Linked DNA regions of Sulfuricurvum kujiense DSM 16994. The main gene of each other region encodes a partner of the protein of the gene in region 2 in a complex. Links are inferred from orthologs where the notes say so. Each region holds a gene or a part of one and is shown on either strand. Other genes may lie near its edges.

The links.
Region 1: rny (region 2) and SULKU_RS09435 share a complex: the UniProt entries of both Bacillus subtilis proteins name them as parts of the possible RNA degradosome complex. The link is inferred for Sulfuricurvum kujiense DSM 16994 from one-to-one orthologs.

The regions. Positions count from the first base shown.
Region 1 is NC_014762.1:1,881,075-1,892,321, reverse strand. What follows is about bases 4,236-7,234. They hold SULKU_RS09435 (6-phosphofructokinase), read right to left. Parts: upstream 6,226-7,234; coding sequence 5,245-6,225; downstream 4,236-5,244. Other genes in these bases: SULKU_RS09425 (MlaD family protein), read right to left, coding at 6,824-7,234; SULKU_RS09430 (ABC-type transport auxiliary lipoprotein family protein), read right to left, coding at 6,222-6,821; SULKU_RS09440 (TIGR01777 family oxidoreductase), read left to right, coding at 4,428-5,291; SULKU_RS09445 (YqfO family protein), read right to left, coding at 4,236-4,322. Outside these bases: SULKU_RS14530 (KAP family P-loop NTPase fold protein), read left to right, coding at 44-1,519; SULKU_RS09465 (methylenetetrahydrofolate reductase), read right to left, coding at 1,534-2,442; phosphoserine phosphatase SerB, read left to right, coding at 2,494-3,120; SULKU_RS09455 (hypothetical protein), read left to right, coding at 3,120-3,461; SULKU_RS09450 (c-type cytochrome), read left to right, coding at 3,641-3,973; more of SULKU_RS09445, read right to left, coding at 3,999-4,235; more of SULKU_RS09425, read right to left, coding at 7,235-7,792; SULKU_RS09420 (ABC transporter ATP-binding protein), read right to left, coding at 7,776-8,531; SULKU_RS09415 (ABC transporter permease), read right to left, coding at 8,528-9,649; SULKU_RS09410 (metal ABC transporter permease), read right to left, coding at 9,653-10,408; SULKU_RS09405 (metal ABC transporter substrate-binding protein), read right to left, coding at 10,405-11,247. UniProt on the Bacillus subtilis protein: Catalyzes the phosphorylation of D-fructose 6-phosphate to fructose 1,6-bisphosphate by ATP, the first committing step of glycolysis.
Region 2 is NC_014762.1:1,591,943-1,603,163, forward strand. The notes cover bases 6,109-9,081. They hold rny (ribonuclease Y), read right to left. Parts: upstream 8,393-9,081; coding sequence 6,824-8,392; downstream 6,109-6,823. Other genes in these bases: SULKU_RS07995 (cation diffusion facilitator family transporter), read left to right, coding at 6,109-6,210; SULKU_RS08000 (Tll0287-like domain-containing protein), read left to right, coding at 6,276-6,827; SULKU_RS14770 (5-formyltetrahydrofolate cyclo-ligase), read right to left, coding at 8,298-8,942; SULKU_RS08010 (TlpA family protein disulfide reductase), read left to right, coding at 8,998-9,081. Outside these bases: SULKU_RS07955 (DegT/DnrJ/EryC1/StrS family aminotransferase), read right to left, coding at 1-436; SULKU_RS07960 (NAD+ synthase), read right to left, coding at 510-1,310; SULKU_RS07965 (ferritin-like domain-containing protein), read right to left, coding at 1,371-2,216; SULKU_RS07970 (GIY-YIG nuclease family protein), read left to right, coding at 2,244-2,507; SULKU_RS07975 (transglutaminase domain-containing protein), read left to right, coding at 2,492-3,256; SULKU_RS07980 (MBL fold metallo-hydrolase), read left to right, coding at 3,313-3,906; SULKU_RS07985 (hotdog domain-containing protein), read right to left, coding at 3,903-4,373; tRNA 5-methoxyuridine(34)/uridine 5-oxyacetic acid(34) synthase CmoB, read right to left, coding at 4,376-5,269; more of SULKU_RS07995, read left to right, coding at 5,326-6,108; more of SULKU_RS08010, read left to right, coding at 9,082-9,552; signal recognition particle-docking protein FtsY, read left to right, coding at 9,555-10,442; DNA repair protein RadA, read left to right, coding at 10,442-11,221. UniProt on the Bacillus subtilis protein: Endoribonuclease that initiates mRNA decay. Initiates the decay of all SAM-dependent riboswitches, such as yitJ riboswitch. Involved in processing of the gapA operon mRNA, it cleaves between cggR and gapA.

The DNA.
Region 1 (11,247 bases), 290 kb from region 2 along the record:
TGTAAACTATCTACTCCAAAAATACAATCGAACGAGATGTAAAATGAAAGAAAAACAAGTTGTTTGGAAAGATGATTTACTGAACCGACAGAGTGAAGGCAAGTATCTTTCCGAATATCTCTTAAAGCGTTATGCAAACACCCCAAATAAGCCTTTTGTATTAAATATCAATGCCGAATGGGGATTTGGCAAAACCTACTTTTTAAAAAATCTTTCTGAAGAACTTGCATCACAAAAACATCCTGTCATCTATTTTGATGCGTGGCAAAACGATTATTCGGATCAGCCACTGTTAGCTTTTATCTCAGAAATGAATACTTCGTTAAGTCCTTTTCTTACTAAAAGCGTAAAAGGTCAACAACTATTTACGACAGTATGTAAGACATCAAAAAAACTGCTAATGCCAATAGTTATTAAAAAGATTACAGGATTAACATATGATCAGTTAAAAGAAGAATTTGGTGATAGTACTGAAAATATAAAAAATGAGAATGAGACAGAAGATGATTCACTTAAAAATGAAGTCGAATCGGTACTTTCAAAATTAGCCGAGTTTGCATTGTCAGAGCATGAAACCGTTCGACAAAGTATCAGTACATTCAAAGAAAATATGGGGAAACTATTAAAATTTATCGATAAAAACATTCAATCCAAAAATTTACCGATGTTTGTTTTTATCGATGAGTTGGATCGATGTCGACCAAATTATGCGATTGAATTGCTCGAAAATATCAAACATATTTTTGATATTCCCGGAATTGTGTTTGTGATTGCAACCGATTCGAAACAACTTTCACATTCCATCAATGCTGTTTATGGTCAAAATTTTGCATCTGAGCGCTATCTAAAACGTTTTTTCGATCAAGAATATAATCTCAAAATACCTGATAATTATGCCTTTGCTTATTATCTTTTTGAACTTCACGGTATTACCAAAGATGAAAAACTATTTTCCCCTTTGGAACAAGAGGTTTACAAAGACAAAGACCTTAATGTCGAGCTTTTTACCCTCTATGCTAACTTTTTTAAATTGGGTTTAAGAGATCAGGAACAAGTAGCGACGGTTTTATCAGCTATTGTCTTGACTTGGCAAATGACTGACTCAATACACTTAGGCTATTTATTATTTTTGATTATGTTAAAACAATCTTCTAACAATGAATTTGATATTTATATTGAAACACCGAATAATAAAAAAGGGACATTTTTTAAAGACAAGGTAGATCAACTAAAACTTGATTTATCACGTCAATTTCAATCAAACGTGATAACTAATCAAAATGGTTTTTATAATGGAACACGAGAGATTAAACATCATTCATTGGATGGATTAATCAATACATATTCTTCATTATTAGAGGTAAGTTTAGAAAAATTATATGAAAAGAGAAATAATAACAATTTAGTATATTCCAAAATCATTGATAAAATGATTTCAGATACTCAAAAAAATAATCAATCAGTACCTAATTTAAACTCATATCCTAATCTCGTTTTACAAGCGGGTCAGTTTTCGTAAAGAGATAAAATTGATTAGCTCAAAATCGCCTTGGCTAACTCAAACTGATTGGCGGTCATGATGTGGATTTTCGGATGGAGCGCTTTGAGTTCTTCGAAAAGGGTTTTACTCAGCTCAAACCCCACGCGGTACTCTTCCTCGGGGCTGATGAGTGATGCGGCTTCGAGCGCTTCGACCCATGCGTGCGGGACGTAAATCCCCGGAACGTTTTCATCCAAAAAGCGGGCGGTACGGAGTTTGGTAATCGGAAAAAAACCGAGAACGAGGATACTTTTTTCGGCATGAGGCGATTGTTCGTTCGCACTCTCCATCATAGAGAGCAGCTGTTTTGCATTCTCAATATCGTACACGGGCTGGGAGATGATCGCGATGGCGCCGTGGGCTACTTTTTTTATCATCTTTTTTTGCAAGGTTGCGGCACTTTTGGCATACGAGTCGATAACGGCAAACGGGTAAATCTCCTGAACGGGAGCGAGAAGTTTTTGTTCCGCAATATCGGTACCGCGGTTAAGGGTCGTGATGATGTCGAGAAGCAGTTTGCTGTTCCCCTCAAAGACCCCTTTGGCATGAGGCTGATCGGAGTAGTGGGCGCTGTCGCCGGTGAGGGCAAGAATCGCCCGTACGTTCGCTTCGTTGGCTCCGAGAAGATCGGATTGCAAAGCGATGCGGTTGCGGTCACGCATGCTCATCGTCGCCAAAGTCGGGAGGCCGAATCGGTCTTGGAGTTTCATGGCGGCAAAAAGGGCATTGTATTTGAGTTTTGCCAGAGGATTGTCGGTCGTACTGAACCCGTCTACCAGTTTATCCAGCCCTAAAGCGGCGATTTTTTCGATTGTGGGGGCAAACTGGGCAGAGCGCGACGGCGTCGTTTCCAGAGTAATATAGGTGTCGTGACGAAGTTTATGGATAAAGGTTTCGAACAAAAGGGCCCTTTTGGATATAATTGCGTCATTATAACAAATAGGAAAGATGATTTGATAAAGTTAGCGGTATTTGATTTTGATTCTACTCTGATGGACGGGGAGACGATCGATTTTTTCGCCGAGGCGCTCGGAATCGGTGCACAGGTATCCGCCATAACCGAGAGGGCGATGAACGGAGAACTCGATTTTTTTGAGAGTTTGCGTGAGCGTGTCGGTCTTCTAAAAGGGTTGGAATTTTCAAAGGTCGAGAAGATTTGTCATAATCTCCCCTATATGCCCGGAGCCGTCGAAACGATTGCCGATCTAAAAAGCCGGGGAATGAAGGTCGTTTGTTTCAGCGGCGGATTCCGTTCGGCTACATCGTATGCCAAACATATCCTAGGATACGATGCCGATTTTTCCAATGTCTTGCATGAAAAACACGGACACCTGACCGGCCTTGTCGGCGGAGACATGATGTTCGATTTCTCCAAAGGGGACATGCTGCAGCGTTTGCAGGGACTTTTCGGGATTTCCGAAGAAGAGACGATGGTCGTTGGGGATGGGGCGAATGATCGTTCCATGTTTGCGCACGCCGGAACACGAGTCGCCTTTTGCGCCAAAGAGATTCTCAAAAAAGAGGCGAATATTATCGTAGATACGAAAGACCTCACACAGATTATTACAAAGGTATTTTAATGTTAGAAAATTCTTTATGGCTTCGCTACAACCCGAATAAAACCATCCGAGAAGTATTGGCACGGCTCTACGAATGCAGCGCCGTAGAGATCGGAGATGATGAGCGGGCGTTGTATGCATCGCTGAAACGTCATCTAACGAAGAAAGAGTTTCGTATGGTGATGATGAACGAGGGGGGGCTTTCTGCTGAAGAGATCGGTGAAGAAGTGGGATTGAGCGGTGATGAGTTGAAAAAGGCCCAATACAAAGCATACCGAAAAATCCGCCAGGATAAAATCCGTTTAGAAGTTCGTGCAAGCCAAGGAAAAGAGGAATTTGAACCGGAAGTAGATGCCGAGTAACAATGTGATAATTTGATACATTTTTGATAAAATAAATCAAAAGAATATTAAATTCAGATTCTGTTAAACCTCTATTTATCCTTTATCCGATATCATACTCATGTAGCAAGACACCTTCATTTTTTTATTGAAAACGGTGAAGGTGTCTTATAAACAATAATTTCCTAGGAGAATGATATATGAAAAAGTCAACATCACTTTTTCTTGCGGCAGTAGTTGCTGTAGGAATGATCAGTACAACTGTATCCGCTGATGACAAAAAAGGTCAAAAAGTATATTTGAAAACCTGTAAAAATTGTCACGGTAACGGTACAAAAGGTGCAGCAATGCATACACAAGACGAGTGGGATGACCTATTCGCAAACGGTGGCGAAAAAATTAAAGCTGCTCATGCAAAAGACAAATCTGCTGCATATTTCAACGGTGAAGCATTCAAAAACCAAGCACAAGATCTACGCGATTTCTTGTTCATGTACGGTTCAGACTCAGGAAACGTTCCTTCTTGCGGCTGATGCCACATTCCCCTCTCGGGGAATTTTAAAAATCTTCCAACGTCTTAATTCCTATCACTCCATAAGCCGGTTCTTCATACGGATGATTCTCTTTTAACGCTTTTAAAACACCCTTGATCTGTTCATCTTCACAAATCATTTCAATTTTTACCTCTTCCACTTTTTCCAGCGTATTTTGAGCTCCGATGAAGGGATTTGAACCTGTTAAAGGGCGAAATTGACCGATTCCCCGTACTTCCCAGCAGCATTGATCGTAATGTTCGTATTTTCCTGCTCCGGCATTAAAAAGGGCCTGTTTGAGCTTTTCGGCGTCTTGGACGGGAACATAGACAAATAAATGGAAGAACATGGCCGAGACTCCATTAGAATTGGATTAAAGAGTGAATTCAATTATATCTTTAATCATACCATGCACCCTTTAAGCTACAATAGAACAAGCAGGAAAAGGAAGCATATGAAGATAGTAATTTGCGGTGTAAGCGGATTTGTGGGAAGCGGAATGAAGGTTTTCTTTGAAAGCAGGGGAGATGAGGTTGTCGCACTGAGTATACGCAGCGGGATGTCAGCTGAAACAGTCGCTAAAAAGCTGGAGGGTTCGGATGTCCTGATAAATTTGGCCGGAGCCAATATTTTGGGGCGGTGGACGAAAAGCTATAAAGAAATTTTACGCAACAGCCGGTTAGAGACGACGGAAACTTTGGTCGAAGCCCTCTCTTTGTGCGAGTCTCCTCCCCATACTCTTTTAAATGCTTCTGCCGTCGGAATTTATGATTCTTACCATCAACATGATGAATTTTCTTCCCATTTCGGAGATGATTTTTTAGCCTCATTGGCACAGGATTGGGAATATGCCGCATTTAAGGCTCAATCGGATGTTACCCGTGTCTGTGCAATGCGTTTCGGCGTCGTTTACGGCAGGAGAGGCGGTGCGATGGCGAAAATGCTTACCCCTTTCAAGATCGGACTCGGTGGGAAAATGGGAGACGGATTTCAGATGATCTCGTGGATCCATTTGGACGATTTGATACGTGCGGCGGCATTTTTAATTGATCATAAAGAGATAAAGGGGGGCGTCAACTTTACTTCGCCCGAACCGATCAGCAATATGGCACAGACCAAAACTATGGGGCAGATTTTGCATCGACCTACGTTTTTTGATCTCCCCGAGTGGGTAGTGAAACTCGTATTCGGAGAGGGTTCCAGTGTTATGCTGGATTCCAAAGAAGTTTATCCGCGGGTTTTGCAAGATGCAGGGTTTGCGTTTCGCTACCCTACATTTGACAGCGCGTTGGAAGAAATTGTTCGCGTGCCAGATTAAGGAGTTCTTCATCTAGGCGGTAAGGGTGCAATGCGACTTCGTCAATTGTTTTAAAATTGAAATGGCTTTTGTTGTAGCAGATAATGGAATGGTTTTTCCCTTCCAATAGTGCATCGATCGCGTAGGTAACGAATTTAAAGGCCATTAGCCGGTCATATACGCTCGGGTTTCCGCCGCGCTGAATATGTCCCAGTACCGAAACACGCGATTCAAATCCCAACTCTTTTTCGAACCACTCCGCCACTTTTTTGCTATCAAGCGCTTCGGATACGACAGCAATGAAATAGTCGCGTCCTTTGGCGATCTGGGATTGAAAACACCCTTTGAAGTCATCGATATCGACCGGAAGTTCGGGGATCAGACATAGCTCCGCTCCTGAAGTAATGGCGGAAATCAAAGTAAGATAGCCGCAGTCGCGCCCCATCGTCTCGATGACGAATGCCCGGTGAAACGAGGATGCGGTGTCACGGATCTGGTCAATCGCATCTTTGATGACTCCCAACGCCGTATCGACCCCCAGACAATAATCGGTACCGTTGATATCATTGTCAATGGTTGAGGGAATTCCGCAAAATGCTATCCCGGTCTCGTGATAGAAGCGTTCCATTCCGCGAAAGCTCCCGTCTCCTCCTAGTACGATCAGTCTGTCAATGCCGTGAGACCTGAGATTTTCTGCGGCAACCGCACGATAGGAAGCCTCTTTAAACCGTAATGAGCGGGCCGAACCGATCTTAGTCCCTCCTCGGGTAATGATTCCGGCGACATCATGATAGTCTGCGGGGACAATATGATTGTCGATAAGCCCCTCGTAGCCGTTTCGGACAAAATAGGGTTGGAGATTACGGGCATAGGCGTATTCGACAAAACGTTTCAATGCGGGATTCATCCCCGAAACATCTCCGCCGGAGCAGAGAATAGCTATTTTTTGATTCATTTTTTCTCCTTTAAAAGTTTGGTTAGCCAATCGATGCATTGGCGGTTAAGCTCCCCGGTCGCAATTTTCAGTGCTTCTACGCCCCCTTTTGCATCCATGCTCGCAGCGGGCGAGAAGACAGTAAAACGTTTGGATGCCAGCAGCTGCTTGGTACGGGTATCGACGAGCCGATAGGTGATGTCGATGTACCCTTCGCTTTTATCGTCATAAAATCGATGATAAAAAGCATCCAAATTCGATTCCAGCATCCAATCGGTCTGTGCCAGGGAAGTCGCGGATGAAAGCGAAGCGAATAGAGCTTTTTCATTGAGGGATGCGAGGAGTGAGCGTTGTATCAATGCGGCGGGGGTGTCACTCCAGCGGCTGTATAAATAAGGGCCGGTTTGGCCGTTTTCATAGAGGTAGATAATATTTTTGCCCAAAAGTGATCCGATCGATTTACTTAAAGTGACGGAGAGGGTTTTGGAGGAGATGGGGGGACTTTTGGGTTGGCTGATTTGGGAAGAGAAGAGGGTGTATTCATTGATTGTCGGTGTCGAAGCCGAACATCCGAACAGAATAAAGATAAAAAAGAAATAGAGAGGGTATCGGCGCATAGTTATTCTCCCGGGCCCGGTTTAGGGGTGGATTTTTTAAACAACAAATCAGAGGGGTTTTCACGCAAAGAGCGCAGAGTCGTCTCCATCTCATTGCTGAGCGTACGGGTCTGTTCCAAAAGGGTAGTGAGTTCGCCGCTTGCGGGAGCGGCAATGGCGCGCATATCGTAGTCACCGTGATCGAGGGAGGCTTCGAGTTTTTGGATCAGTTTATGACTCTCTTTAGAGGTTGCATCAAGCGACTCCAGGGTACTCGCCATTTTGGTCTGGATCAGGGTATTGAAGTTGCCCGAAGCGGTTTTGACGCTTCCGGCTGCTTCACCCATAGCGACAAAGGATTTGGATGCATTGTGCTCTAGAGCGATACTTTGTGCCAGCAGGGACTTGATTTGAATTTGATAGCCGTCGATCTGAGCGGTTAAAGAGCGTAAATTTTCCAATGATTGGGCGACATTATCAATATTTTTATCGCTGAAAATTTTATTGGCACGATCGAGGGTAAGGGAGAGTTTGGCAGCAACGTTGCTAAGAGATTCATCCAGACGTGTGATTAAAGAGGGGCTGGAAGGTATGGTGAGGACGGTATCTTTCCCGTCGGAAAGGAGGGGAGCGTGTCGCGAACCGCCGGCAATTTCGATAAATGCCAACCCTGTGATGCCGTAAAATTTGAGCATGGCATTCGAATCGGTTTTTATCGGAGTCTCTTTTTTGATTTTCAGGGTTAATTCGACCTCTTCGCTGTTATGGGGATTGATTTGAATTGATTCGACTTTACCGACATCGACCCCTTGAAATTTGACAGCCGCTTCCGGGGAAAGCCCCGAGACCGATTCGGTCATATAGACTTTATAGCGGCGGTATAGGCGCTCGTCTTGGCTGTATTTGCCCAGCCAAAAACCAAAAGCGACCACCGCTACGGTAAAGAGGATGACAAAGACGCCGATGGCGGTGTAATTAACGCGCGATTCCATGCTGACCCTTTTGAAAAAAATAATCGACAATCGGATGATCAACGGCAAGAACCTCTTCGAGACTCCCCTCCGCAATCGCTTTTTTGTCACCCAGTAACGTGAAACGATCCACAATATGATGAATTGTATCCAAATCATGGGTTACCATGACGATGGTAAGCCCTAAAAGTTCCCGCAATTGTAAAATGAGCTCATCAAATTGGCGTGAACTGAGCGGATCGAGACCCGATGTCGGTTCATCCAAAAAGAGGAGTTTCGGATCAAGGGCAACCGCTCGGGCAAGGGCCGCGCGTTTAACCATACCGCCGCTGAGCTGTGAGGGGTAAAGGTGTTTTGCATGGGGAGGGAGACCGACGAGATTGATTTTTAAATGAATCAGCTCCTCTATCAGCTTCGGGGTGAGATCGGTATATTCATTATAGAGCAGGGCAATATTTTCCCCTACGGTGAGCGAAGAATACAACGCACCCGATTGGAACAGCACTCCCCATGAGCGGCGCAGCTGCATCGCTTCAAGCGGTGATAGGGTTGAGAGGTCATGTCCCAGGAGGCGTATGGTACCGCTTTTCGGATGTTCCAGCAGAATCATTTCCCTCATCAGCGTCGATTTTCCCGAGCCGCTTCCCCCCAAAAGGGCGTAAATTTCATTCTGACGTACGATACAGCTGACATGGTCATGGATCAGGTTCCCGCCCAGTACGGTGACGACATCACGGACTTCTATTATCGGAGTGTTCATAGTCTAAGCTCCGTCAGCAAAACCGAAAAGATCGCATCGCAGGCAATAACGAGAAAGATGGCATTGACGACACTTTTGGTGGTGTACTGACCGATACTTTCGGTATTCATGGATACCTGAAATCCGCGATAGGTACTCACAAAAGCGATCAAAAATGCAAAAAACGGTCCCTTGATCAGTCCGATAAGGTAGTGTTTGAGTGCAAGCGCCCCCTGAAGCCGGTGAATAAACTCGGAGAAACTTAGATGGGAGTGGACCTGCGCAATCACCATCCCCCCGAAAATCCCTACCATATCGGCGAAGAAAATCAGCAACGGCATAATGATCATCAGCGCGATGACCCTCGGCCACACTAGAAACGTAAACGGATCAAATCCCATGGTTCTCATCGCATCGATCTCTTGGGTCATCTTCATTGTTCCGATTTGGGCGGTGAATGCCGAGCCGCTCCGTCCGGCGACGACGATAGCGGTAATGAGGGGGGCAAGCTCACGGGTAAGCGAGATACCGATCATATCGACGATAAAGATATCGGCTCCGAATTTTTGAAGCTGAACGACGCTTTGATAGGCTACAACGACCCCGATCAAAAACGCGCTTAGGGCGATAATAGGCAGAGCGCGTGCCCCGGTCTCCAAAATGTGAACGCCGATGGAGCGGTACCGGATAAGACGGGGATGGCGCAGCGTATAAAAAAACAAAATAAACGCCTCTCCTAAAAAGGCTAAGAAGGTACCGATGCCCCGAAATATTTCATACGTCTCTTTTCCCAATCGGTAGAGGCTTGAAGGGACGGCTGGGATGGGAACATCACGAAAAGGTTTGGAATAAAGGAGGCGAAAAAGACGGGAAAGATCTTCTCTCTCATTGACGGTCTCGCACGTATGCCCCCGCTCTTCAAAAGTTCGGTTAGTAAGCTGCCATAGTGCTATACCGGAAGAATCGATTTCGGTGATCCCGCTCATATCCCATGTGACAAGAGAGAGGGGAATAAGGGCTTCAAGCTCACGAGCCGCATCGGAGAGATGTTCAATCGTCCATGAACCGCTGCACAGTATTTGCATATGTGCATCTTTTTGGGTAACGGTAAGAGATGCGGGTGTTATACTTTGCATCATTTATTATAACAAATTCAGATCTTTTTTAGGCGACAATGTGATTATTGCAACAAGAGTAGCAAGAGCACCTGTAAAGACAATCGTATATCCCGTGGGGAGGTCGGTGTAAAAAGCTAAAAAAAGGGAAAAAATCGAAAAGCTCCATCCGAAAAATAAAGCAAACGGATAAGAATCGAATCGCTGCTGTATTGAAGCGGCAAGAACCGGAGCAATGAGGAGGACAAAAACGACCAATACTCCTGCAAGCTGAACCGATGAGGTGACCGTGAGGGCGAGAAAAGTAAAGAAAAGAACCTCACGGGCGAATCCGTCGGTATACGGGTAGAGAAATCGGATCACCAAAGCAATAGCTCCATACAGCAGCAGCGATTGGTAAAGCTGTGTTTCGGTAGTAAAAAGAATATCGTTGGCTAGGAGCGATTTGAAATGCTCCATCCCTTCGGCACTGTGGGAGAGAACCATTAATATCCCGCTGGCGCCCAGTACATAGATAAGTCCGATAAATGCTTCCAACTGCAGACGCCGTGTTGTTGCCCACGCGATAAGAAGCCCTGTTCCCAGTGCAAACGACAAAGTGAGGAGTGTTTGGTACTCTCCATGAGCGTATCCCAAACTCACCGCTGATCCCAGTGCCGCCATTTGGGCGATAGAGAGATCAGTAAAGATAATCCCCCTCTCTAAAATCCCTTTTCCAAACCATGCATGAATTGCCACAAGGGCGATAATGAGTGTTATCGGTATCCAAAAGAGATCAATCATCTCATAGCCTGTATCAAGGTGTCAAACAAACTCACCAGATTATCGGCACGTGAAGTTGCCCCTACATCGTGGGGAAGGAGAACGAGTTTTACTCCGCTTTTATCGGCGATAAACTCTCCGGTTTTGGTCGGATGATATACATCGTGCATAATCATATACGGTTTTTTCTCTTTCATTAATGTGATAAGTTTCATCGTATGTGCCGATGATGGGGGGATACCTGCGAGCGGTTCGATAGTTCCGATGGTTTTCAGACCGTAGGTACGGAGAAAATAATTGAATACAGGATGGTATTGTATGATCTCCTCTCCGCGAAGTGCTGCCATTTGGTTCTCCCAGCGTTTGAGATGGATGCTCCATTGTTGTTTAAAAAGAGTCAGATTTTGGCGATATTGAGTTGCATGAGATGGATCTTTTTGGCTTAAAAAAATGGTAACCGCATCGGCAAGGAGGGGAATATTGCGCGGATCGAGATGAAAATGTGGGTTCCCCTCACTATGGACATCTCCTCCGGCACGGCTGATATCGGAAGGAACGTCAATGAGGGTCACTTTTTTTGAGAGTTCAAGGAGGTTTGATTTTTGGTTCAGCCGTTCATTTGCCGCGCGATTCAGGAGCGGAGGGAGCCACCCGATTTCCAAATCGGCGCCGTTGGTAATGAGTAGATCGGCATCGCGTACTTTTGTAATCAAAGAGGGTCTCGGGATGACAAAGTGGGGATCCCAGTTTCCCTGCGCAAGTGTCTCCACCCGAACATTATCCCCTCCGATACTCTGGGTTAAGGAGGCGATATAGGGGTAACTTACCGCAACGGTAAGTTTGGCGTTGACATTCACTAA
Region 2 (11,221 bases):
ATTGTTTAGCAATTTCATACAATCGGTCCAAATCGACACATTGTCCCGCCACATGCGAGACGATCACCGCTTTGAGTTTTTTGGATTTGTTTTCGGCCAAATACGCTTCGAGTTTGTCCAAATCGATCGTAAACGTGTCCGGGTTGATATCGATAAAAATCGGTTCGGCATCGAAATGGCGTACGACTTCGGGAATCGAGGGATAAGCGTTGATCGAACAAATCACTTTATCGCCCCGCTTGAGATCGATGGCCAGCATCGCCAGATGAAGGGCGGCCGTACCGTGCGACGTTGCCAGTGCATACGAAGCACCGACATACGATTCGAATGCCGCTTCCAAGTCTTCAACAATATTCGGCGCTTCTCCGTCGAATACTTCGTCAATCTTTTCGCGTTCATCTCCGCCGACATCGACACGGTAAAATGGGATACTCATATTCTCTTCCTTGTTATTCTATTCTGAATACCAAAAGAATAAAATCCTTTTGGCTACGCTAGCCGCTATGGCACTAAAGTGTAATATCTCTAGGATAGTTGAAATCATGGTTAGGCGTTCGTGAAGTCAACTTGGCGATTAAAGGCATTTTGCGTTTAAACTGATTCTTATAGATTCTTGTCACTATCATATCGACTAATTGAGAGTTTTCACCATCTGAAACAATTTCTTCCACTGTATGACGCTCTTCGACGTAACGTTTCAACACACGGTCCAAATCGGCGTAGGGGTATCCGATCTCCGCTTCATCGCTCTGCCCTGCCCACAAATCGGCTGAGGGGGGTTTGTCGATAATCGAACTCGGTACTCCTAAATAACGGGCCAGCTCAAATACTTCGGTTTTATACAAATCTCCGATGGGATTGATCGCGCTGGCCAAATCGCCATGCAGCGTCCCGTATCCGAGCATCAGTTCGCTTTTATTGCTGGTTCCCAGAACCAAAGCCCCTTCGCGTGCCGATATATCAAACAATGTTACCATCCGTAACCTTGCCGAGAGATTCCCGATCCGAAGCGGTGACATATCGGAAGATTCATACGCTTTTAACATCGGCTCGATGCTGTAAGTCTCTGATCTAAGGCCGAAAGTGCCGCATAATTCATCCGCATCGTCCAGTGAACTCATCGATGAATAGTGAGAAGGCATTTTGATACAAAGCAAATCATCACCGAACGCACGATGCGCCAATACCGCGACCACAGCCGAATCGATCCCTCCGCTCAGTCCCACAACAACTTTTTGCAGACCTGTTTTACGGACTTCCTGACCCAGAAATTCGCACAAATATCGGCTTATTAGCTCGTATTTACCCACCGCTTAACCTTACTTTTGTATTAACAATTTGTATTATAACTAATATTTTTCTCAAAGAAGTCAACACTTCGTAAACGAAATACGGTTCAGCTCATCCTTACCGAATCCCGCCATCTTTCGTGCTGCGCAGTTGATATTGATTTTGCGGGGAAAACTGTTGGGATAGTGTTTTTCGATGATCTCAAAATAGCTCGACGTCTCTTTTCCCGAGTGAGCACAGGCGTACTCGAACCATCGATCCCCTTTGCGGACATGATCGATCTCTTCGTCCAAAATAACATAGAGTGCGGCAATGATTTTCGCGATCATCGCCTCATGGCGGTAGGGGTGCAGTTTAGTCAAAATCTGCGGCGTCGCATCCAGTCCGTTGGCTTCGAGATAGCGCGGCACAACCGCCATCCGCTCCAGCAGATCGAGTGTGCGCATGGAGGCTTCGAACAGCGCGTCATGCACCGGATATTCGCCGTAATAGCTCCCGAGCTCTTTGAGCAACCCCTCGATCATCTCGAAATGGCGCACCTCATCCTCCGCCACGACAAGCCAGTCACGTTCAAACACTTCACCGCATTCACGGAAACGGTACACAGCGTCTAGCGCCAGATCGATCGCACTGTATTCGATATGGGCGATCGCATGGAGCAGGAGCGTCTGACCGTGGGAAGTGTTGAGTTTCGTCCGTCTGGGAACCTCTTTGGGATCGATTACGGTGCAAAAATCACGGTAAGACGGGTGCTCAAAGACGACAGGAGAAGCCGACATGTCCCGTGTGATCTCACCGCGATTGTACGCGGCGTAAAAATCGCCGAAAAGGGCTATCTTCTCTCTGGGATCGGAATTGGTTAAAAGTGTTTCTAAAGTGCTGTAGAGTTCCATAGGTGCCATTATATCGTGTCGTATTCCACTCATGAAATTTTCTTTGCTATACTCTCTTTTATGAAACCGTCCGACAAAGCCTATACCCTCTACATCCTCAAATGCAGCGACGATACCTACTATACGGGGATCGCTCTGGACATCGATAAAAGGGTGCATGAGCACAATACGTCGGATAAAGGGGCAAAATACACCCGCTATCGCCGCCCCGTTACCCTGATGTATCAGGAGAGCTGCCATGACAAAAGCACGGCGCTCAAGCGCGAGCGTGCCGTCAAACGTATGAAACGAAGTGCAAAAGAGGCATTATGGATCTGTGGCTAAAAATCGCGATAATCGCTCTTATCGCGTTTACGGTGTACCGCGAAATTCTAAAATCGGCTAAAATCGCCTCCACACGCTCGGTACAAACCTCAAAAGCCGGGTTTATCACTTTTATCGGCATAGGGAGCGTCGTCGGAATGTTCACCTATGCGGGGATGTCGATGACATGGGTCGAGACGCGCGACCTGCGAGCCTATCATCCTAAGAACTCTTCACAATTTGTAAGCCTCTATGATCGGGGAGTCATCGAGCTAAACGGTATGGTGATCAAAACCAATCTGGCACGTGAGGGGGAACTCGCCCCTCTCGCTGAGAGGCTTACACAGGGGTGCAACGGTGACGACGGGTGCGAAGCCCAAAAACTCTTCGACTACGTCACCGCCATCCCCTACCGCACCGATTATACGAGCCGAAATGCCCTCACCGTCGTCAAAAGCAACTGGGGAGACTGCGATGATAAATCAAACCTCTTTGCCTCATTGCTGAATGAGCGGGGGATCGATTACCGTTTCATCTATGTCCCCCACCATGTTTTCGTCGCCGTACATCTGAGCGACACCCGCAATGTGCCGTTTTTAAATGCGAAACTCACGATGGACGGCAAGGATTTCTATTACGCCGAGACGACGGCGAGCGGAGCGAGGATCGGGGAGTTCAACGGGCAGTTTCCCTACAGTTTCGAGGGGATATACGATATGAACAGAAATCGTCCCGAAGAACTCTCCAACGTCAAGTTTTCAATCGGATAAGCTGAACAAATCTGCTTTTTAATTTATGCTACAATCCGACTAAAAAAAGAGCTATTATGGAAATCTTAAAACGCCCGATGGGCGACTATCAAACCAACTGCTATATTGTCAGAATCGACGGCAAAGAGATTATCATCGATCCGGGGATGGGGGCGAGTGAATGGGTGATAGCAAACGTCAAAAATCCCGTCGCCATTTTAAATACCCACGGCCATTTCGACCATGTCTGGAGCAACAGCGAGTTGCAAGAAAAGTTAAACATTCCCCTCTATACTCCCAAAGGGGACATGATGCTGCTCCAAAACAGCACCTGGATGCCGGGATTGCCGCCGTCGACTCCCGATGTCGCCGTAGAGGGTGATCAAGCATTTGATATCGGCGGGATCGAAGTGAAATTTCACCATTTTCCGGGACACTGCCCTGGGTGTTCCATGATCGAAATCGGCGATGCAATTTTTAGCGGAGATTTTTTGTTTGAAGGTTCTATCGGACGGTGGGATTTCCCCTATTCCGACGGTGAGGCAATGCGACAAAGCTTGAAACGATTTGCCACATGGACGATCGATAAACCGCTCTACCCGGGTCACGGAAATCCGACCTCCGTCGCTGCGGAACAGCGCAACGTCGACTATTGGCTTCGCGCTATTTAAGCATCGATATTTTTCATCAGATCTAAGCGAAGAACGTGACGTTCGGTAACGACGGTTTTAAACTCCCCTTCGAACACTTTGATCTCGTGGACGAAGCCGCGAACCGTTACGTTACGCTTTCGCCCCTCTTTTTGGTGTTCAGTCGCTTCAAACGTAACCGTATCCCCTACTCTCACCGGCGCCAAAAAGAGGCAGTTGCATGACGCCAACACGACATTAGGTTCATTAACCGCCGCCATTGCGGCAAAATCGGCTGCACTAAAAATAAATCCGCCGTGAACCAGCCCCAAATCATCGGCACGCATACCTTCTATCGTTTCCAACATCACTTTTGCGTATCCGGCTTCCATCTTAACGATTTCGCCGCTGTAAACCGTATTGATTCTCTCATGGGTATTTAACGCCGTCTGCGGTGTTATTGCGACTTGAATCAGTTCATCGATATTATCAGAGTGCTCTTTTGCCAAAATTATCCCTTTTTAATCCGTACATATCCCCGCTTCGGTGCAGGGTATCCCTCTACTGTTTTGGTACTATCGGCAGGATCGAGAAAATCTTCAAGGCTTTGCGATTCGATCCAATCGGTTTTGCGCTGTTCGTCCGATGTTGTCACCACGGTTCCCAACACTTCAAACGACGTAAATCCGGCACGGATGCACCAGTTTTCCAGCGCTTTAAGTGTCGGAACGAAATAAACGTTGGTTATTTTCGAATAGCTTCCGCTCGGGCACAGGGCGACAGGCTCGTCCCCGTCAATGATAAAGGTATCGAGATAAATCTCGCCCCCCTCGGCTAACCCCTGAGCGAGAGATTTGAGCATCGCGACGGGGTCGCTGCGGTGGTAAAGTACCCCCAGACAAAAAATAACGTCAAATTTCTCTTCGTAAAACGGCAGGTGTTCCACCCCCAAAAGCTCATAGACAATGTCGCTCTTGACGAAATGGTTGATCAAATCGAACTGGCATTTAAAAAGAGCCGATGGGTCAAATCCGACCACTTTTGCCGGAGCGTCTTCGAGAAAACGGAACATATAATAGCCGTTGTTACACCCGATATCGGCCACTTTTTTGCCGCTGAGATTGAAATGGGGACGGAGAAAATTGTATTTAAGATCACTACGCCATTCGGTATCGATAAAAAGGCCGAACAGATCAAACGGCCCCTTTCGCCACGGCATCATAAGGCGTGCAATACGTTCGAGTTCTGCGCTATCAACCGCTTCTTCGCTTGATACTGCAACGGTATTGCCTAACTCAACCTTTGTCTCAACCTGCGGAAGTGTATTCAACGCTTCACGTAACGGAGCGATATTTTTCCATGTCATCCATTTTGAGCGTTCTTGGCGTACCGCAGTAAGATCCATAGTTTTTCCTTCGATTTGGTCGTATAATTTTATCCATAATAGGCTAAAATGGCGCCATGCGTATAGAACAAAAAGCCACCCTCATCTCCAGTTCCGTTGCCTTCGTATTGGTAGCGTTGAAACTCACGTTCGGAATTATCAGCGGCTCCGTCGCCGTTTTGGCCTCTGCAATCGACTCGCTGCTCGACCTCGTCGTCTCGGCATTCAACTATTTTGCCCTCCACCACTCCGACAAAGAGCCGGATGAACATTTTAACTACGGACGTCGCAAACTCGAGCCCTTAGCCGCCGTCATCGAGGGGACGATTATCAGCCTCTCCGCACTCTTTATCCTGTACGAATCGATCTCAAAGATCGTGCAGGGAAGCAGTATCGAGCATTTGGAATCGTCCATCATCGTTATGATTGCTTCTATCGTCATTACCGCCGCTTTGGTGCTGTTTCTCCGACATGTCGCCAACAAAACCGGAAATATGGTCATCCGTGCCGACGCGCTTCATTACCAAACCGATTTGCTCAGCAACGGTGCCGTCTTGGCTGCACTCGGACTGATCGCCCTGACCGATATCCCGCTGATCGATCCGCTTTTGGGGATCGGGATCAGTGCTTATATGCTCTATTCGGCATTTCCTTTGATCAAAGAGGGGATTTTGATGCTCCTCGATGCGGCGCTCGATGCCGAGAGTGTCGCTAAAATCAACTCTCTGTTAAACTCCCAAATCGAAATCAGTTCCCATCACGATTTGCGGACACGCCGCTCCGGAAGCGATATCTATCTGAGCGTCCACATTGTTTTCAGTATCAGCACATCCCTCTATGATGCCCACATGGTAGGAGACCGGATAGAGTTGGCATTTAAAAATCTTTTTCCCGACGATACCGTCCACTCTCTCATCCATCTCGATCCGTATGATGATTCTGAAGATAACCAGTTAAATTGAGCGGGTGAAACTCCCTTAACATATATTCGTTAGAATTATCCGATTGATTATAAAAAGGATAGTTTATGAAACGTTTTATCGTTATTCCCCTCACCCTCGCATCATCGTTGCTGCTCGCTTCCTCTTCGGCTGACGAGCAGGCCATCGCAAAAGGAAATCAGGCCTCTGCCCTACTGGTTCAAAAGCTCGGCGGCGAACTAAAAATTCAGATGCAAAGCAACAGTGCACTCGGAGCGCTCAATTTTTGCTCCCAAAACGCCCTCACCCTGACGGAGCAAGTCGCCAAAGAGACCAAAACATCCATGAAGCGCCTCAGCCTTAAAAACCGCAATCCGCTCAATGCACCGACTCCACAAGAAGCCGCCCTTCTCAACCGATGGGAAACATTGGCAAAAAACGGCGAGCCGCTCCCGCCGCATGAACTGGTAAACGTGTCCGACACTGCAGCGGTCTATTACAAACCGATACTGATCAATAATGAAGCGTGTCTGAAATGTCACGGAAATGTGGAGGGTGAACTCGCCAAAGCGATTCGCGCCGCTTACCCTGACGATAAAGCAACGGGATATAAAATGGGAGATTTGAGAGGGATGATTGCCGTCGAAATGGCCCGCTAACGGGCGTATTCGACGACTCTACTTTCTCGGATGACACTCACTTTGATTTCACCCGGAAACTGCACTTTTTGAGAAATCTCATCAGCAATCTCACGGGCGATCAACGCCGTCTCATCATCGTTGACACTTTGCGCACTGACGATAACGCGCACTTCACGCCCCGCATTAATCGCATACGCCTGCTTGACCCCCGCTTTTTGGGTCGCGATCTCTTCGATCTCGCTGACACGTCTCAAGAAACTTTCCAGCACTTCTCGGCGTGCCCCCGGGCGGGCGGCAGAGAGGGTATCGGCGGTACATACCGCCGCGCACTCGATACTTTTGATCTCTTCATACCCGTGATGGGCATAAATAGCGTTGATAACGACAGGGTCTTCATTGTAGCGTCGGCACAATTCAACCCCGATATCGACATGGTTCCCGCCGCTTTCTTGGGTCAGGGCTTTTCCGATATCGTGCAGTAATCCCGCACGGCGGGCAAGTTTGATATCGCCTCCCATTTCAGCAGCCATAATACCCGCCAAATGGGCAACTTCGAGAGTGTGGGCCAGGGCATTTTGACCGTAGCTGGATCGGAATCTGAGCCGTCCGATAAGCTTTGTAAGCTCAGGATGGACCCCTTGAATCCCCAGTTCGGAGATAATATCTTCCCCTTCGCGCTGCATCGCATCTTCGAATTCATCGCATACTTTTTGGTACACCTCTTCGATGCGCGCGGGCTGGATACGTCCGTCTTGTATCAGCAATTCAATGGTCTTCACCGCGATTGCCCGCCGATACAGGTTGAATGAACTCACAATAATGGCATTCGGGGTCTCATCGATGATGATGTCGACTCCGCTGACCATTTCAAGGGTCTTGATATTGCGTCCCTCTTTGCCGATGATTCGCCCTTTTAGCTCGTCATCATCGAGATGGATCACACTGATCAGCCGTTCAGCCGCATATTCACCCGCAAAGCGGGACGTTGCCTGCGCTAAAATATAATTGGCTTTGCGCTTCAGCTGCTCTTTGGTCTGTTCTTCCAAAAGACGTGCTTCGCGTGCTAACTCCAAACGTGCACTTTCACGCACCTGATCTAACAAAATTGTTTTCGCTTCGTTCACCGATAGTCCGGCGCGCTGCTCGACAATTCCCCTTAACTGTTCACTTTTTTGGCGGTAGTCTTCTTTTAATTTCTCTAAAGTACGCTCATTACGTTCTAAATTGAGCCGTTTATTTTCAATATGCGATCGTTCCTGAGCAATTCTTTCCTCTTCGCTTTGTCGAAGAATCTCAAACTCGCGCTCTGTATGTGCTATTTTATCTTCACGCGAAGAGAGATCTTTTTTAACTTTTTCATACGTTTCATCGTATTGTTTTTGCGCCTCTTTTTCAATCTCTCGGGAACGCAGTGAAGCACGCTCTAAAATCATCTGTGCTTCATTTTCAATTGCTTTGGCTTTGGCTTTCGCCTGTTCCAGATAAAGATCAAATTGTGTTGCGGTAATCTTTTTTGAAATTAAAAATCCGACCAACCCGCTGGTGAGGGCGACTCCGCCCCCTACGAGTAGTTCGTTTAACATTGGTTTTCCTCATGCTTTGTACCCCATGAGGGGTAATGAGCAGGTCTCCTTGCACATCATAATCATCACATACATTTTGCATCGTTCGACACGCGCAAGACTGAATAAATATTGTAAACGGTTTCGTTTTCAGGGTCGGAAAAAATCGATCATACATCCCTTTACCGAAACCTATTCGGCGCAGTGACCCGTCTACCCCTACTACAGGGACAATTGCTACATCTATTAAATTATATTTTCTATACGAATCCCGAGGCTCATAAATCCCAAAAGCCTTATGTTCCAACGGGTATCTAAATGGTACCATTTTGAAACTGACGCCATCCATAAACGGCAGATATACATCTTTTTTAGGGCGAAGAGAATAAACTGTTTTTCGAAGATCCGCTTCAAATCCCATCGGCCAATAAAACAGGATGCGCTGTATCCGTAGACCGTTAAGGACATCTTCGAGTAACGATCGTATTTTAGCGTCACGATATTTTTTAGTATACGGGCTAAGAGCCTTTAACCGCTTAAGGCAGTCATTTCTAAAATCGCTTTTGGACACTTTTTACCTTTGCTTCGTTATAATCTTCATTATTTTACTCTAAAAAAGGTTTTGTATGCGAATATCTCATTTTTTAATCTCGCTGTTTGTTTTAGCTTTGGCGTTTCAAGGATGTAATAAAAAAGAATCTGCGGACGAAGCAATGGTCTCAACCGCCCAATTCACCCTGATGGATACCCAAGGAAAAAGCTACAACGTTGAAAAAAGAGGTACCAATTTCACGCTTGATGCGGGTGAAGACAAAGTAGTGCTTTTCGATATTTTCGCGACTTGGTGCCCTCCGTGCCAAGCCGAAGTAATGCATTTGGGCAATTTGCAGAAAAAATACGGTGACGATCTTATCATTATGGGTATCACCATCGAAGAGGACAAAAGCAATGCGGAACTTGAAGCCTTTCGTGAAAAATACAAAGGGGGACAATACCTGATCAGCAACAAGGCCGACAATCAGAATCTCGCCCGAGCCATCGCATCCACTATCGGCGTAGGACAGCAGTTCCCGATTCCGTTGATGGTTCTCTATCATAACGGCGAATACGTCACCCATTACGCCGGAGCGACCCAGGAAGAGATTATTGATCACGATATCGCCGCGGCATTAGGGAAATAACTATGTTCAGTTTTATCAAAAAAGGGCTGCAAAAGACGATCGAAGCCATTGCCGCGATCGCACCGGAAAAAAAAGCAAAAATATCTAAAGATGAGCTCGAGAATATCCTTCTCGAAGCCGACGTCGAGTACGATCTGGTCGAAATTATTCTTCGAGAGCTCTATCAAAACGATATTACCCGCGATCAACTGCGATCCAAACTCCTCGCAACGCTAGCCTATGCTCAAAATTCATTGCCGGACAATCCGAACAAACCGACCGTAACCCTCATCATCGGCGTTAACGGTGCGGGAAAAACGACGACTATCGCTAAACTGGCGCAACACCATCTGAACAAAGGGGAGCGGGTAATCCTCGGAGCGGGAGATACGTTCCGTGCCGCCGCTATCGAGCAGCTCACCCGCTGGGCGGACAAACTGGACGTCCCTATCGTATCCTCCCGTCAGGGGCATGATCCGAGCGCCGTTGCGTACGATACGATCGAATCGGCCAAAGCACGGGGATTCGAGCAGGTCATTATTGACACGGCGGGACGGCTTCATACCCAGACCAATTTGGGAAATGAGCTCAAAAAAATCGTCCGTATCTGTGACAAGGCCCACACGGGAGCCCCTCACCGAAAAATTCTTATCCTCGACGGTACACAGGGGAGCTCCGCCATCGCTCAGGCCAAAGCGTTCAACGAAATGATCGGGGTGGACGGCATCATCATTACCAAACTCGACGGAACCGCCAAAGGGGGATCGGTATTCTCTATTGCCTATGCCCTATCCCTTCCGATCCTCTACATCGGTGTCGGAGAACAGCCGGAGCATCTGATACCATTTGACAAATACGAATTTGTGGACGGCATTTTGGATGCGATATTCGGGGAAGAAACGGCAAAATAATGGCAAAGAAAAAAAACGTCCTCTTCGAATGCCAGCACTGCGGATTTACCACCCCGAAATGGATGGGGAAATGTACCAACTGCGGCGGATGGGACAGTTTTGTAGAGCTCAGCGAAGCGCAGCAGGAGGTGATCAAACTCACCTCTACCTCTTCGCCATCGGGGGGAGTAAAAGCCAAAGAGATCACCCAAATCGTCGAAGAGCATACCGAACGCTTCAGCAGTGACGACGCCGAACTCGACATGGTGCTCGGCGGAGGCGTCGTACCGGGTTCACTCGTCCTCATAGGCGGAAGTCCCGGAGTCGGAAAATCGACCCTGCTTCTTAAAATCGGCTCCAACCTCGCGAAACAGCGCCGTAACGTCCTCTACGTCAGCGGCGAAGAGAGCGAAGGACAGATCAAACTGCGGGCAAACCGTCTGGGAGCGAATGTCGATAATCTCTACCTCCTCGCCGAGATACGGCTCGAACAGGTACTTGCAGAGCTGCATGAGAGAGCGTATGAGTGTATCATCATCGACTCGATCCAAACCCTCTATTCCGAAACCATCGCCTCCGCACCCGGTTCGGTAACGCAGGTGCGCCAGATCACCTTTGATCTGATGCGAATCGCCAAAGAGCGCCGCATCGCCATCTTCATCATCGGACATATCACCAAAGAAGGCTCCATCGCAGGACCTCGCGTGTTGGAGCACATGGTCGATGTCGTCTTGTATTTCGAAGGGGACAGCGGCCATGAACTACGAATCTTGCGCGGATTTAAAAACCGTTTCGGCCCT